DNA from 3 places in the Actinacidiphila sp. bgisy145 genome. Region 1 is predicted to be linked to each of the others. Evidence: riboswitches for the same ligand, from Rfam matches in the RefSeq annotation. Region 1 holds a riboswitch; each other region holds the start of a gene.
What was found. A riboswitch is a leader RNA that binds a small molecule or an ion and turns the genes downstream of it on or off. The one in region 1 is predicted to bind S-adenosylmethionine.
Positions count from the first base shown of each region.

Region 2: linked by a shared signal. The riboswitch ahead of AC3ERT_RS16150 (putative leader peptide) and the one ahead of thrC (threonine synthase) in region 1 are both predicted to bind S-adenosylmethionine.
Region 3: linked by a shared signal. The riboswitch ahead of AC3ERT_RS06245 (aminotransferase class V-fold PLP-dependent enzyme) and the one ahead of thrC (threonine synthase) in region 1 are both predicted to bind S-adenosylmethionine.

Region 1 covers NZ_JBYIRL010000048.1:8,752-13,851, reverse strand. Annotated here, with positions in the region: gene groL (chaperonin GroEL) at 1-202, opposite strand, end outside; gene AC3ERT_RS31680 (cold-shock protein) at 554-757, opposite strand; gene AC3ERT_RS31675 (ubiquitin-like small modifier protein 1) at 1,271-1,546, opposite strand; gene thrC (threonine synthase) at 1,543-2,859, opposite strand; SAM riboswitch class I at 2,878-3,009, opposite strand; gene AC3ERT_RS31665 (glucosyl-3-phosphoglycerate synthase) at 3,192-4,157, shown strand; gene AC3ERT_RS31660 (alpha,alpha-trehalose-phosphate synthase (UDP-forming)) at 4,240-5,100, shown strand, end outside.
Region 2 covers NZ_JBYIRL010000015.1:141,223-146,322, reverse strand. Annotated here, with positions in the region: gene AC3ERT_RS16160 (NtaA/DmoA family FMN-dependent monooxygenase) at 1-610, opposite strand, end outside; gene AC3ERT_RS16155 (LLM class flavin-dependent oxidoreductase) at 646-1,851, opposite strand; gene AC3ERT_RS16150 (putative leader peptide) at 2,148-2,291, opposite strand; SAM riboswitch class IV at 2,328-2,442, opposite strand; gene AC3ERT_RS16145 (amino acid ABC transporter permease) at 3,016-4,155, shown strand; gene AC3ERT_RS16140 (amino acid ABC transporter ATP-binding protein) at 4,152-4,925, shown strand; gene AC3ERT_RS16135 (ABC transporter substrate-binding protein) at 5,063-5,100, shown strand, end outside.
Region 3 covers NZ_JBYIRL010000005.1:412-5,511, forward strand. Annotated here, with positions in the region: gene trpD (anthranilate phosphoribosyltransferase) at 1-905, shown strand, start outside; SAM riboswitch class IV at 989-1,106, shown strand; gene AC3ERT_RS06245 (aminotransferase class V-fold PLP-dependent enzyme) at 1,352-2,719, shown strand; gene AC3ERT_RS06250 (Lrp/AsnC family transcriptional regulator) at 2,783-3,064, opposite strand; gene AC3ERT_RS06255 (rhomboid family intramembrane serine protease) at 3,061-3,840, opposite strand; gene AC3ERT_RS06260 (hypothetical protein) at 4,010-4,270, shown strand; gene AC3ERT_RS06265 (NYN domain-containing protein) at 4,361-5,100, shown strand, end outside.

The DNA.
Region 1 (5,100 bases):
TCTTCTCGTACGGGTCCTCGAGCTCGATCTCCTTGGCGATGGACACACCATCGTTGGTGATCGTGGGAGCGCCCCACTTCTTCTCGAGGACCACGTTGCGGCCCTTGGGGCCGAGGGTGACCTTGACGGCGTCGGCGAGCTGGTTCATCCCGCGCTCAAGGCCGCGCCGTGCCTCCTCGTCGAACGCGATGATCTTGGCCATGGTGAAGTGTCCTCCGCGGACTGGGTTGTTTGCGCTCGGGACCGTGTGGTGCCCGCGACGGACGGCCCGCCGGCCGCCGGTTCCTTCCCGACGTCCGCACGGCCCTCACCGACCCGGCCCTGCTGTCACTCTCACGTGGAGAGTGCTAACGCCAATGATTAGCACTCACCCCCTGCGAGTGCAAGCGGTTCGCCCCGGGGGCCGAGCCGCGTACAGGGTCGCCCCCCGCCCGGCGGCGCCCGCAAGACGCCCGCTGGGCACCCGCAGGACGCACAGGAGCCGCCTCCCGCGGACGGGGGGCGGCTCCTGCGTACTGCCGAGGTCGCGTCGATGGTCGAACGCGCCGTGAAGTCAGCCGGCGAGGCGGACCATGTCCGCCTGCGGCCCCTTCTGACCCTGCGAGATCTCGAACTCGACCCGCTGGCCTTCTTCGAGGGTGCGGTACCCGTCCATCTGGATCGCGCTGTAGTGGACGAAGACATCCGCACCACCGTCGACCGCGATGAAGCCGTAGCCCTTCTCCGCGTTGAACCACTTGACGGTGCCCTGAGCCATCCCTAACTCCCCTATTGCTGGCCCTATCGCGGCCCCGCACTTCGCGGGCCCGGGTCAGACCTCACCCGCCCGCGGAACCCGTGCCTTTGACAGGTGGGAACCCTGGGGGGCGTGCGCCGGAACGCGTCGACCGCGGCTGAATGTATCTGCACGGATGCCGTCTGCAACAGGTCAATCGGACGAGAATTCTGGGCGCGACCCATCGGAAATCGCCTGAGAAATAACGATAAGGCAGGGCAAGCCGGGCCGGACATAGCGGACGAAAAGGAGAATTCGCTCGTGAATTTGGCGATAAATCGCCGTGGCCGCGCCACACCTGGGGTCCATGCCACGGGATTGCCTACGGCAACTGTACAACTCTTCAACTACCGCTTCGGCACACGCATGCCCCGCTCACCCGAAGGGGTGAACGGGGCACAAACCGCCCGAATCCGGAACCGCCGCCCAACTCCCGTTGGGCGGCGGCCGGTTCACTCGGCGACCGGCGGGCAGATCCGGTGGCCGGCCGGAGGTTCAGCCGCCTGCGACCGCGGGAATGATCGAGACACTCGCGCCGTCCGGCACGACCGTCTCGAGCCCCTGGGAAAACCGCACGTCGTCGTCGTTGACATACACGTTCACAAAGCGGCGCAGCTTTCCCGCGTCGTCGAGCACGCGCGCCGAAATTCCCTTGTGATCGCGCTCCAGGGAGTCGATCACTTCGGCGAGGGTGGCACCCTCGGCCGGCACCTCGGCCTGGCCGCCGGTGTAGGTGCGGAGAATGGTGGGGATACGTACGGAAGCACTCATGCGAGGCCAGCCTCTCGGAATGCGGCAAGGGTCGGGCGGATGGTCGCGGTCGGCCCGGTGGTCGGCGCCACCGCGTCCAGGGTCTTCAGTCCGTCGCCGGTGTTGAGCACGACGGTCTCGGTGGCCGGGTCGAGCTGCCCGGACTCGATCAGCTTCTTCAGCACACCGACGGTCACCCCGCCCGCGGTCTCCGCGAAGATGCCCTCGGTCCGCGCCAGCAGCTTGATCGCGTCCACGATCTGCGCGTCGTCCACGTCCTCGACGGCCCCGCCGGTGCGCCGGGCGATGTCCAGCACGTACGGGCCGTCCGCGGGGTTGCCGATCGCCAGCGACTTGGCGATGGTGTCGGGCTTCACCGGCCGTACGACGTCGTGCCCGGCCTTGAAGGCCGTCGACACCGGGGAGCACCCCTCGGCCTGGGCGCCGAAGATCTTGTACGGCTTCTCCTCGACCAGGCCGAGCGCGATCAGCTCCTTGAGGCCCTTGTCGATCTTGGTGAGCTGGGAGCCGGACGCGATCGGGATGACCAGGTTGTCCGGCAGCCGCCAGCCGAGCTGCTCGGCGATCTCGTAGGCGAGCGTCTTGGAGCCCTCGCCGTAGTACGGGCGCAGGTTGACGTTGACGAAGCCCCAGCCCTCGCCGATCGGGTCGCCGATCAGTTCCGAGCAGAAGCGGTTCACGTCGTCGTAGCTGCCCTCGATGCCGACGAGTTCGCCGCCGTAGACCGCGGCCATCACGACCTTGCCGGCCTCCAGGTCGTGCGGGATGAAGACGCAGGAGCGCAGGCCCGCCCGGGAGGCGGCGGCGCCGACGGCGCCGGCCAGGTTGCCGGTGGAGGAGCAGGACAGCGTGGTGAGGCCGAAGGTGCGGGCGGCCTCCAGCGCGATCGCGACCACCCGGTCCTTGAAGGAGTGGGTGGGGTTGCCGGAGTCGTCCTTGACGTGCAGGCCGCCGGTGATGCCCAGTTCGCGGGCGAGGTTGTCGGCCTTGACGAGCTTGGTCCAGCCCGGGTTCAGGTTGGGCTTGTCGGCGACGTCGGCGGGCACCGGCAGCAGCGGGGCGTAGCGCCAGATGTTGGTCGGGCCGGCCTCGATCCGGGCGCGCAGCGCCTCGGGGTCACCGGTCGGCAGGTCGTAGGCCACTTCCAGTGGCCCGAAACACTCCAGGCACGCGAAGACCGGGCTCAGCGGGTAGCGGGTGCCGCACTCCCGGCAGGACAGCGCGGCGGCCGGGCCGAACGGTGCGGGGGCGGCGTCGGCACCTTGGGTGCCGGCAGCGGAGTCGGTGGTGCTTGCGACGGTTTGCGCAGCCATGACAGGCGAGGCCCTTTCTCCTCATCTTCCTCGCACGCGGGCGCGTCACGAGACGGAATTGGCACCTTCCCCACCGTGCGTGACCTCGCGGTCGGCGGGAGGGTTGCCGGGGCTTCTACGGGCCGTTCCCTCTGCCCCTCTGGATGAGCGGTATGGCGACCGGGTCGGTACGGACCGGGCCCGTCGCATTTGTGCGCGTCACGCCCCCGGCATGCGGTGGCGTCACGCGTTGTTCAAGACTGTAACCGACACAGGTGACGGTTGAGGTAGCCGTCCGCACCGCGAGATGGATCACATGCCCGGTCCGGGGCGTGCCGAGGGAGAGGACTCACGTGCTCGACGAGGTGGAGCGCTGGCTGCGCCGCCGGTCCTGGTCGGCCGCCCAGCGGCCGCTTGACCTGCTGCTCGCCGCCAAGCGCGCGGCCGGCGACCGGGGCACGGTCAGCGTGGTGCTGCCGGCGCTGGACGAGGAGGCGACCGTCGGCGCGATCGTGGCGGCGATCCGCCGCGACCTGATGTCCGCCGCGGCGCCGCTGGTGGACGAGGTGGTCGTGGTCGACTCCGGCTCCACCGACCGCACGGCCGCGGTCGCCGCCGGGGCCGGGGCCCGCGTGGTCGGGCGGGACGCGATCCTGCCCCGGCTGCCGGCCCTGCCCGGCAAGGGCGAGGTGCTGTGGCGGTCGCTACTGGTCACCCGCGGCGAGATCGTCTGCTTCGTCGACGCCGACCTGCGGGAGTTCGACGCCCGTTTCGTCTCCGGGATCGTCGGGCCGCTGCTCACCGACCCCGCGGTGCAGCTGGTCAAGGCGATGTACGACCGCCCGCTGGAGACCGGCGGCACCGTGGTGCCCGCCGGCGGCGGCCGGGTCACCGAACTCGTCGCCCGCCCGCTGCTCAACCTGCACTGGCCGCAGCTGGCCGGCTTCGTCCAGCCGCTCGGCGGGGAGTACGCCGCCCGCCGCTCGCTGCTGGAGCGGCTGCCCTTCCCGGTCGGCTACGGCGTCGAACTCGGCATGCTGATCGACGCGTTGGGGCTCGTCGGGCTCGACGGGCTCGGGCAGGTCGATGTCGGGGTGCGGCACCACCGGCACCAGGACGGCCAGGCGCTCGGGCGGATGGCCGCCGCGATCTACCGCACAGCCCAGGTCCGGCTCGCCCGCGGCCAGCTGGTCCGCCCGCACCTCACGCAGTTCGGCCGCGCCGGCTCCGCCTTCGTACCGCGCACCCACCCGGTCGACACCGAGGAGCGCCCGCCGATGGCCGACCTGCCGGAGTACCTCGCCCGCAAGGCGGCGTAGGCGCGGCGCCGGGGGCCACCGCCGCGGGCAAAGAGTGCCGCCGGCACGTTTGAGCTGCGCGGCAACCGGCAAAGCTGCGGGCATGGAGGGATCTTCGCAGGGTGCCCGGATTCTGGTCGCGTCGAACCGCGGCCCGGTGTCGTACACCGTGGAGGGCGACGGCAGCCTGGGGAGCCGCAGGGGCGGCGGCGGGGTCGTCTCCGGGCTGAGCGCGATCGGCCCGGACGCGGGTGCCGTGTGGGTGTGCGCGGCGCTGTCGGACGGCGACCGGGAGGCGGTGCGCCGCGGGGTCGCCGAGCCCGGGGTGCGGATGCTCGCGATCCCCCCGGAGGTCTTCCACGCGGCGTACAACGACATCGCGAACTCGGTGCTGTGGTTCGTGCACCACCTGCTCTACCAGACGCCCTTCGAGCCGCTCTTCGACGAGGAGTTCCACGGCCGCTGGGCCGCCTACGAGGCGTACAACGAGGCGTTCGCCGACGCGCTCGCCCAGGAGGCGGCCGAGGGCGCCGCCGTCCTCGTGCAGGACTACCACCTCGCGCTGGTGCCCGCGCTGCTCCGTGAGCGCCGCCCCGACCTGCGGATCGGCCACTTCTCGCACACCCCGTGGGCCCCGCCGGACTACTTCCGCCTGCTGCCCGACGACGTGGCCGCGCGCCTGCTCACCGGCATCCTCGGCGCCGACCGGGCCGGGTTCCTCACCCACCGCTGGGCCGCCGCCTTCGCCGCGTGCTGTGCCGACGTGCTCGGCGCGGAGGTGGCCGCGGACGGCGGCTCGGTGACGTACCGGGGCCGCACCACCCGGCTCGGCGTGCACGGTCTGGGCGCCGACGCGGAGTTCCTGCGCGAGCGCGCCCGGCGGCCCGACGTGGACGAGCGGATGGCGGCGCTGCGGGCCGAGGCGGGTCCCGGCCGGCGGCTGATCGTGCGGGTGGACCGCACC
Region 2 (5,100 bases), on a different contig from region 1:
CGAACCGGCCGGGTCCCGGCGCCCGCAGGAAGGCGCCGCCCGCCCGGTCCGCGATGACCTCGCCGCCCGGCCAGGAGTCCAGCAACTCCCGTACGGCGGTGAGGAACTGGCGGGCCCGCTCGTAGCGGTCGGGCTGGGCGAGGTAGCCGCCGCGGCGGAAGTTCTCGCCGGTGAAGGCGTCCCAGGAAGTGACCACGTTCCAGGCGGCGCGACCGCCCGAGAGGTGGTCGAGCGACGCGAACTGCCGGGCCACCTCGTAGGGTTCGTTGAAGGTGGAGTTGATGGTGCCGGCCAGGCCCAGCCGGTCGGTGACGGCGGCGAGCGCGGCGAGCACCGTGAAGGTGTCGGGGCGGCCGACGACGTCCAGGTCGTGGATGAGGCCGCCCTGTTCGCGCAGCCGCAGCCCCTCGGCCAGGAACAGGAAGTCGAACTTCGCCCGTTCCGCGGTGCGCGCCAGGTGGACGAAGGAGCTGAAGTCGATCTGGCTGCCGGCGGCCGGGTCGCTCCACACGGTGGTGTTGTTGACGCCGGGGAAGTGCGCGGCGAGGTGGATCTGCTTGCGCGGCTTGCCATTGCTGCCGGGTGTGCCGGTCCGGTCGGTGCTGCTCATGCGGGGTCTGCCTCCTGGGGCTTCGCGCGGGTCGCTCAGGCGGGGGCGTAGCGGTTGGCCGGGCGGGGCAGGCCGAGCAGCCCGCGCAGCGTGTCGGCCTGGTACGACTCGCGGAAGGCGCCGCGGCGCTGGAGTTCGGGCACCAGGTCGCGGCTGACGCGGGCCAGGTCGTAGGGCAGCGTCGCGGGGCGCAGCCGGAAGCCGGTCAGCCCGGTGGCGGCGAACTCCAGCAGCAGGTCGGCGAGTTCGGCGGCGGTGCCGGTGAAGACCAGGGCGTCACTGGCGTAGGGCGCGTCCAGTTCGGCGTCCAGCCGGGCGCGGCGCTCGGCGGCCCGGCCGGGCTCCTCGTCGAGGAAGACCACCAGGTCCGCGAAGACGTGCACGGTCTGGCCGCCCCGCCCGGCCTCCTCCTGCGCCTGGCGGATCTCGCCGACGACCGCGGCCGCCTGCCCGATGCCGTGCGGGGTGGTGAAGCCGAGGTCGGCGGAGGAGGCGACCAGGCGGAAGGGCTCGGTGCGGTGCGCGAGCGCGGCCACCAGCGGCTGGCCCTGCGGCGGGCGCGGGGTGATGGAGGGCCCCTTGACGCTGAAGTGCGGTCCCTCGAAGTCGATGTAGTGCAGCTTGTCGCGGTCGATGAAGCGGCCGGTGGCCACGTCGCGGATCTCCGCGTCGTCCTCCCAGCTGTCCCACAGCCGCCGCACCACCTCGACGTAGTCGGCGGCCTCGCCGAACAGCTCGGCCAGCAGCGCCCTGCCGTCCGGGGTTTCCAGCGCGTCGAGCGACAGCCCGGGCAGGGTGCGGCGGCCGAAGTGCGCGGCCTCGTCGGGCCGGGCGGACACCCGCACCTGGACCCCGGCGCGGCCGGTGCTGACGTAGTCGAGGGTGGCGATCGCCTTCGACAGGTGGAACGGCTCGGTATGGGTGACCACCGCGACCGGCAGCAGGCCGATGTGCCGGGTCAGCGGTGCGATCCGGGCGGCGGTCAGCACCGCGTCCAGCCGGCCTCGCACCTGGTCGGTCCGCTCGTCGGGGCCGGTGGGCAGGGACGACTGGAGGCCGAGGGAGTCCTCGATGGTGAGCAGGTCCAGCAGGCCGCGTTCGGCCTCGGCGGCCAGGTCGGCCCAGTAGCGCGCGGTGAACAGCTCGGCCGGCCGCGCGTCGGCCTCCCGCCAGGCGGCGGGGTGCCAGCCGGCGCCGTCGAGGGCGACCGCGAGGTGGAGGGGGGTGGTGGATCGGGACATGGACGTACCGCTTCCTGCTCGGACGGGCCGCGGGCGAACGGCCGGGGCATGGAGGTCGGGGTGTGGACGGATCGGGGTGCGTACGGATCGGAGTGCGTACGGGATCGGGTGCCTACGAGGGCGCCGGGCCGCGGGTCCCCTCCGCACGCGGCGGACCGGCGGCCGCGGGGCCGGCGGCGGGCAGGCCGGAGGGAACCGGACGGGCCCGCACCGGGAACGGCGTCGTCCCCGGGTGGGCCGGCGGAAGGACGGAGGATGCGCGCAGGGCGCCAGGGTGAAGCGGGGGTGGAGCGGGCTCAGCCGGCGGTACGCGGCAGCCGGGCCGTCGGTGTGCCCGGACACAGGGCGCCGGCGACGCGCTGGAGGTCGATGTGGCGGCGCGAGTACGTGACGAGGCCGGGTACGCCGGGGGGCGTCGACTGCTCGCTGTCGCCGCGCACTTCGCACCTCCCGCCTCGATCGGCTCACGCCTGCCGAGCTCGCGCTTGCCGAGCCGCCGTCGGCTCCGCCGGGTCGTCACCTGGAGCACCCCACCGCGACGGAGGGTTGCCGGTCAGCCGGCCAGGGCCTTGGTTGCTGACGCTCATGACCTGCAAGCACGGTAACTCGGTGCCGTGTTCGAACACAATCCCCCCTCGCCGGACGCGATCCGCGCCACATCCGGCGGGCGCCGAGGGGGATTGCCCGGCCGCCGCCCTGCGGTTAACGTGCTGAGGGCACGGGCCCGGTGTCACGCGGCCCGCCACGACCGGTGTCCGCGGTCGTACCACCGGCCGTCAGGCCCGGCGCCCACAGCGCCGAAGACAGCGAGGGGACGGGCATGGACGCAGACCGACGCGGCCTGGCGCAGTGTCCCCGCGGCTTCGCCCGGACCCGGGTGGTCCGGCGCCATGTCGACCTGCTCCGCGTGTGCAGCGCCCTGTGTCCGGGGACGCCCGCGGCCCGCTGACGGCCCGCCGCCGTTCCTTCCGCACCTCCCGCACCTCCCGCTTTCCCACCGCCGCGCCATCGGTGCCGCGGCCCACTCCCCCGGCGTGCGCGGCCGGCTGAACTCCCGCCCGCCCCTGCCCTCCTTCCCGGTGGCCCCGCCCGGCCGGCCGGCCCCGCGCGGGGCCGCCATGCCCGGATGCCGCCGCGCTCCCCGACGAGACGGGAACCCCGACGATGCCCCAGCACGACACCTCCGGGCCGGTCACCGCCGCCCCCGGCCACCCGCCGCCCCCGCCCGACCCGACCGCGCCCGGCAAACCCGCGGACGCGGGCCGGCCCGCGTCCGACCGGCCCACCACGTCCGCAGCCGATCAGCCCGCTGAGCCGAAATCCGACCGGCCGCCGTCCCCGGAGTTCCGCGCGCTGGACGTCCGCCCGGCCGACGCCTCGCTGCTCGCCGCCCGGATCGTGCCGCTGCGGCGGCCGGGGCAGTGGCTCTCGGCGGCGGTGCTGCTGGTGCTCTTCGCGATGCTCGTCCACACCCTGGCCACCAACCCGCGCTTCCAATGGCACGTGGTCGGCCACTACTTCCTCAGCTCCTCGATCCTGCACGGCCTCGAGCTGACCCTGTGGCTGACCGGCGCGGTGATGGCCAGCGGCTACCTGCTGGGGGTCGGCGTCGCCGCGATGCGGCTGTCGCGCAACCCCGTGCTGCGCGCGCTGAGCTTCGGCTACGTCTGGCTGGTGCGCTCGGTCCCGCCGCTCGTCCAACTGCTCTTCTGGTACGAACTGGCCTCGCTGTACCCGCGGTTGTCGGTGGGGGTGCCGTTCGGGCCGCAGTTCGCGGGCGTCTCGACCGCGCACCTGTTCAGCGGGGTGCTGGCCGCCTACGTCGGGCTGACGCTGGACGTGGCCGCGTTCTCCTCGGAGATCGTCCGCGGCGGCATCCTGTCGGTCGACCGCGGGCAGCGCGAGGCGGCGCGGGCGCTGGGGCTGGGCGAGGGGCGGATCTTCCGCCGGATCGTGCTGCCGCAGGCCATGCCCGCGATCATCCCCGCCTCCGGCAACCTGCTGATCGGCATGCTGAAGGCGACCTCGATCGTCAGCGTCATCGCGGTCCAGGACCTGCTGTACTCCAGCCAGTTGATCTACAACCAGAACTTCCTGATCATGCCGCTGCTGCTGGTCGCCACCCTCTGGTACGTCATCCTGACCACGCTGCTGTCGGTCGGCCAGTACTACGTCGAGCGGCACTACGCGCGCGGCAGCGGGCGGCCCGGCGACCGTACCGCGCGCGGCTTCTGGCAGGTGGCCCGCGCGAACGTACCGCTGTTCGGGCCGGCCGGCGCCTCCACCGCGGCGGGGCTGTCATGAGCGCCGGCGGGCGGCCGCTGGTGCGGGTGCGCGGCCTGCGCAAGAGCTACGGCGCGCACACCGTGCTGGACGGTGTGGACCTCGACGTGCGCGAGGGCGAGGTCACGGTGCTGCTCGGGCCGTCCGGGTCCGGGAAGTCGACGCTGCTGCGCTGCGTGAACCACCTGGAGCGGCCGGACGCCGGGTTCGTGGAGATCGGCGGCGAGCTGGTCGGCTACCGGCACGACGGCGGGCGGCTGCACGAGCTGCGGGCGCGCGCGGTCACCCGGCAGCGGGCGGACGTCGGCATGGTCTTCCAGCAGTTCAACCTCTTCCCGCACCTGACGGTGCTCGGCAACATCGTCGAGGCACCGGTGGCGGTGCGCGGCGTCCCCCGCAAGCAGGCCGCCGCCCGGGCGCGCGAGCTGCTCGAACGGGTGGGCCTGGCGGGCCGGGAGGACTCCTATCCCCGGCAGTTGTCCGGCGGCCAGCAGCAGCGGGTGGCGATCGCCCGCGCACTGGCGATGGACCCGCGGCTGCTGCTCTTCGACGAGCCGACCAGCGCGCTCGACCCCGAACTCGTGGGCGAGGTGCTGGCGGTGATCCAGGACCTGGCGGTCAGCGGTATGACGATGATCGTCGTCACCCACGAGATCGGCTTCGCCCGCAAGGCCGCCGACACCGTGGTCTTCCTCGACGGCGGACGGATCATCGAATCCGGCGCCCCCGCCGACGTGTTGAGCGCGCCACGGCACGAACGCGCCCGCTCCTTCCTCGCCGCGGTCCTCTGACTCCCCCGCTCGCACCCCGCGTGCTCCCCCGCGGCCCCCTGCTGCCGCGCACCCGCCGGCGCCCTTCGCCGGTCTCCCCGAAAGGCACTCCCGTGACCACCGAACGCCGTTCCCACCGCCGTTCCCACCGCCGCTCCGTGAGACTCGCGGCCACCGCCGCGGCCACCGCGGCCGC
Region 3 (5,100 bases), on a different contig from region 1:
TCGCGGTGGCGCTGCGCAGCAAGGGCGAGACGGTCGCGGAGATCGCCGGGCTGGTCGAGGCGATGTACGCGCACGCGACGACGATCGAGGTGCCCGGCCCGACCGTGGACGTGGTCGGCACCGGCGGCGACCGGTCGAACTCCGTGAACATCTCCACGATGTCGGCGATCGTGGTGGCCGGTACCGGCGCGCGGGTGGTGAAGCACGGCAGCAGGTCCGCGTCCTCCAAGAGCGGCGCGTCCGACGTGCTGGCCGCGCTCGGCGTGAACCTCGACCTGCCCGCGCGGCGCGTCGCGGAGGTCGCCGTGGAGGTGGGCATCACCTTCTGCTTCGCGGTCCGGTTCCACCCGGCGCTGCGCCATGTGGCCGCCGCGCGCAGCGAGTTGGGGGTGGCGACGCCCTTCAACTTCCTCGGCCCGCTGACCAACCCGGCGCGGGTGCGGGCGCAGGCGACCGGCGTCGCGGACCTGCGGATGGCGCCGATCCTCGCCGGGGTGCTCGCCGAACGCGGTTCGTCGGCGCTGGTGTTCCGCGGTGACGACGGGTTGGACGAGCTGACCACTACCGCGACCTCGCAGGTGTGGGTGGTCAAGGACGGCAAGGTGGAGCACACCGGGTTCGACCCGCGGGACGTCGGCCTGGAGCTGGTGCCGGTGGAGGCGCTGCGCGGCGGCGAGGCCGGGTACAACGCGGAGGTGGCCCGGCGGCTGCTCGCCGGTGAGCGCGGGCCGGTGCGGGACGCGGTGCTGCTCAACTCCGCGGCGACGCTGACCGCGTTGGGGGCCACCGGCGGCGGCACCCTGGAGGAGCGGATCAGCGCCGGCCTGGTCCGGGCGGCGGAGTCGATCGACTCGGGCGCGGCGGAGGGCGTACTGGAGCGCTGGGTGGCGGCGACCCGGGCGTAGCGAAGAGGCGCGGGCGCACGGCGCCGTCCACTTTCCGGACGGGGTCTTGCGCCCGCGCCGCCGTATGGCACAATCTTGTCCCAGGTCACGAGTGACAGCGCAAAGGCCCCGGCTCGCTGTCCGGCAACCCTCCGTCCGAGGCGGGGTGCCCCGGGTGATGACCAGGCTGTGATGCAGCGAGGCTCACAGCAAGCCGGACTGGGGAGTTCTTTCATGAGCAAGCGAATGCGTTAGGGCCTGTCGGCCCCGGTTCTGCCACCAGCAATTCCGCCCGATCACCTCTGCACCGCGCCGTCCGCGCGGCCGTTCCCGGCCGCCGCTTCGTGGTGCTTTCGCCTGCCTTCCGCCGGGAGTTCGCCTTGACCACCGCCGCCACCTCCGCCGCCCGCACCAGCACCACCAGCACCGCCAAGAGCACGGTCGGGGCCACCGCCACCGCCACCGCCATCAGCGAAGGCGCCGACGCCGACTGCCCCACCTGTACGTCCGCCCCGCTGCCCGTACTCGGCCGGGACGTGCGGGTGCCGCTCGTCACCGGTGGGGAAGTGGGGTACGCCGCGCTCGACTACGCCGCGAGCGCCCCCGCGCTCCAGCGGGTGTGGGACGACGTCGCCGCCTACGCGCCGTACTACGGCAGCGTGCACCGCGGTGCCGGCTACCTCTCGCAACTGTCGACCGACCTGTTCGAGCAGAGCCGCGAGACCGTCGCGGAGTTCCTGGGCTGCCGCCCGGACGACGAGCTGGTCTTCACCCGCTCCACCACCGACTCGCTCAACCTGCTGGCCGCCGCCCTCCCGGCCGGGACCCGCGTCTACGTCTTCGACACCGAGCACCACGCGGCCCTGCTGCCCTGGCAGCGCGTCGAGGGCGGGCAGGTCGTGTATCTGCCCGCGCCGCGCACCCCGGAGCAGGCCGTCGCGTCCCTGGACGTGGCGCTGCACGGCGCCCCCAAGGGCCCGAAGCTGGTCTGTGTGACCGGCGCGTCCAACGTCACCGGCGAGATCTGGCCGGTGCGCGAACTGGCGGCCGCCGCACACCGGCACGGCGCCCGGATCGTGCTGGACGCCGCCCAGCTCGCCCCGCACCACCCGGTGGACATCACCGCGCTCGACGTCGACTGGGTGGCCTTCTCCGGGCACAAGCTGTACGCGCCGTTCGGCGCCGGGGTGCTCGCCGGGCGGGCCGACTGGCTGCGGGACGCCGAGCCGTACCTCGCCGGGGGCGGCGCCACCCGCAAGGTCGCCCGCTCCGGTGACGAGCTGTCCGTGGAGTGGCACTCCGGCACCGCCCGGCACGAGGCAGGCTCGCCGAACGTGATCGGCGCCTACGCCATCGCGTCGGCGTGCAAGGCGCTTACCGAGGCGGGCTTCGACACCCTTGTCACCCGTGAGCGTGAACTGCTCGCCCGGCTGCGGGACGGCCTCGCCGCCTTCCCCGAGGTGCGGGTGCTCTCGCTGTTCGGGTCCGGCTCGGCCCGGGTCGGCGTGCTCTCCTTCGTCGTGCGCGGCTGGAACTCCTCGCACTTCGCGGCGGCGCTCTCGGCGGAGTACGGGATCGGTGTACGGGACGGGCTGTTCTGCGCGCACCCGCTGGTGCGGACCCTCCTGGACACGGAGCCGGACGAGCCGGGGGAGTGCGGCGCCCCCGACGCCGAGCCCGGTGAGCGCTCCCTGAACGCCGTCCGGGTCAGCTTCGGCGCGGGCACCCCCCAGGAGCACATCGACCGCTTCCTCGGGGCCGTCGGCACCCTCGTCCGCGAGGGCGCCGCATGGAGCTACCGCACCGAGGCGGGCCGCTGCGTCCCCGTCCGCTGACGGACGGCGCGCTCCACGAAGGCGCGGGCGGCCAGGAGTACGGGCAGCCAGGAGTACGGGCGGCTAGGAGTCCAGCCCGATGGAGAACGCGGCCTCCAGGTCGTGCTGGGAGTACGTCCGGAACGCCACGTGCGTGTCGGTCACCTCGACACCCGGGATCTTGGAGATGCGCCCGGGGATGATGTCGGCGAGGTCGTCGTGGCGGGCGACCCGCACCAGGGCGACCAGGTCGTAGGTCCCGGTCACCGAGTACACCTCGCTGACGTGCTCCAGTGCGGCGATCGACTCGGCGATCTCGGGGATCTGGTCCACTGAGGTCTTGATGAGCACGATCGCGGTGATCACGGCTGGACGTCTCCTCGGGTGGGTGCGATGACGACGCTCACCTTACGCCGTGGCCGGTAGCAGACCCATGCGCACAGGAAGCCGAAGGCGAAACCGACCACGTGCGCGAGGTAGGCGACGCCGGGCCCGCCCTGCGCGGTCTGCGCGGCCAGCCACTGGAGCACGAACCAGAAGCCGAGCACCACCCACGCCGGGAAGCGCAGCGGCACGAAGAACAGGAACGGGAACAGGCTGGTCACCCGGGCCCTGGGATAGAGGTAGAGGTAGGCGCCCAGGGCCCCGGAGATCGCCCCCGACGCGCCGACCAGGCTCTGGGTGTCCCCGCTGTTGGCGAAGGCGAACCCGTAGGCGGCGAGGTAGCCCGCCGCGAGGTAGAACAGCGCGAAGCGCACCCGGCCCATGCGGCTTTCCACGTTGTCCCCGAAGACGTAGAGGAAGAGCATGTTGCCGATCAGGTGCAGCCAGCCGCCGTGCACGAACATCGAGGTCAGCACCGACAGGAACGGCACCTTCGGGAAGGCGCCCGGGGTGCGGCAGCCCGCGGGCAGGTCGAGTTGCGCGACCGGGGTGCGGCCGTGGAACAGCTCGCTGGGGATCACCCCCCAGCGGTCGAAGTACACCGCCTGCGCGCACTGGAGCGCGTGACCGCTGCCGTAGAGGCGGACGAAGCCGGAGACCGGGCCGGCCAGGAAGACCGCGGTGCACAGGGCGATGAGCGCGTAGGTCACGACCGGACGGCGGCGGACCGGGTTCTTGTCGTACACCGGGATGACCATGCACCGATCATGACGGAAGCGGACCAACCGGCAGGGAACGCCTCGCCGCAGCGCGCCGTGCCTCCAAGGCCGTAGGGTGACCGGGGCACACACGCCCGTCCTGATGGGTAGGGGTGAGCCGAGGTCCGCCCCCCGTGGACGCACCGAGACGAGAGAGGTGCCCGAGCCGATGACGGTTCCCCTGCCGACCGCGACCACCAGGTGGCGCTGCACCCTGTGCGGCAACCTGACGAGGTTCGACGTCACCCGTTCGACCCGGGTGGTCGAGTACGTCCACCTCGACCTGGGCGGCGAGCCGCGCACCGAGGAGACCGAGGTGCTCAGCGAGACCGTGGAGTCCGTGCGCTGCCGGTGGTGCAACGCGGTCGACCAGATCGAACTGGTGGACCGGCCTGGCAAGGACGTGACGGACGGTCCCGCACAGGGTTGAGTCCTGTTGCGGGGACAATGGAAGCAGCAGGCGACGGCCGGAGGGATCGAAGGAGGCCGGGAGGGCGCCGAGGAACCCGACAGGGAGTGACTGGTGGATGGTAACGGCGGCCGACCGCTGCCCGACGAGGAGCTCGCGCCGGGTCCCGGCGAGCCGACGCTCGACCGGCCGCTGCCCGAGGGCGTGCGCCACCGGGTGGTCGCCATCGCCGCCGACGCTTTCGGCGGGTTCACCTTCCCCGAACTGCCGGTGTCCCTGCGCCCGTACGCCCGTTTCACCCCCACCCGCCGCGTGAAGTACGCCGGGACCGCGCTGGCCGCCGCCCTGGAGTCCGACGCCGCGTTCCGGCAGAAGGTCGCCGGGCGGCTGCGCGAGGCGCAGCCGGAGCTGACCGGCGCGCTCGACGCCGGCACCGCGCCGCCGGCCGCCGATCCGCTGGACGTGGCCGCGGCGGCGTACCTGCTGCGCCCGGAGGGCTGGGCCAAGCTCGTGGCGACCGCGGGCGAGGAGGTCCAACGGGCCGACGCCGAGCGGGCCGACGAGGAGGCGGTGCGCGAACTCGCCCGGCTGCGCGAGGAGGTGGCCGCGCTCCAGGCGCAGGTCCGCGCGGACGCGGCCCGCGCCCGCGGCGAGCTGGACGCCGTACGCAAGGAGGGCGACGCGCTGCACCGCAAGCTGCGCGCCGCGCACAGCGACGTGAAGCGGGCGGAGTCCGCGCAGCGCAAGCTCCAGGCCGAACTGGACGAGGTCCGGGCGGCCGCCGCGCGCGAGCGCGCCGCGGCCGAGAGCGAGGCCCGCCGGCTGCGGACGAAGCTCACCGAGGCCGAGGC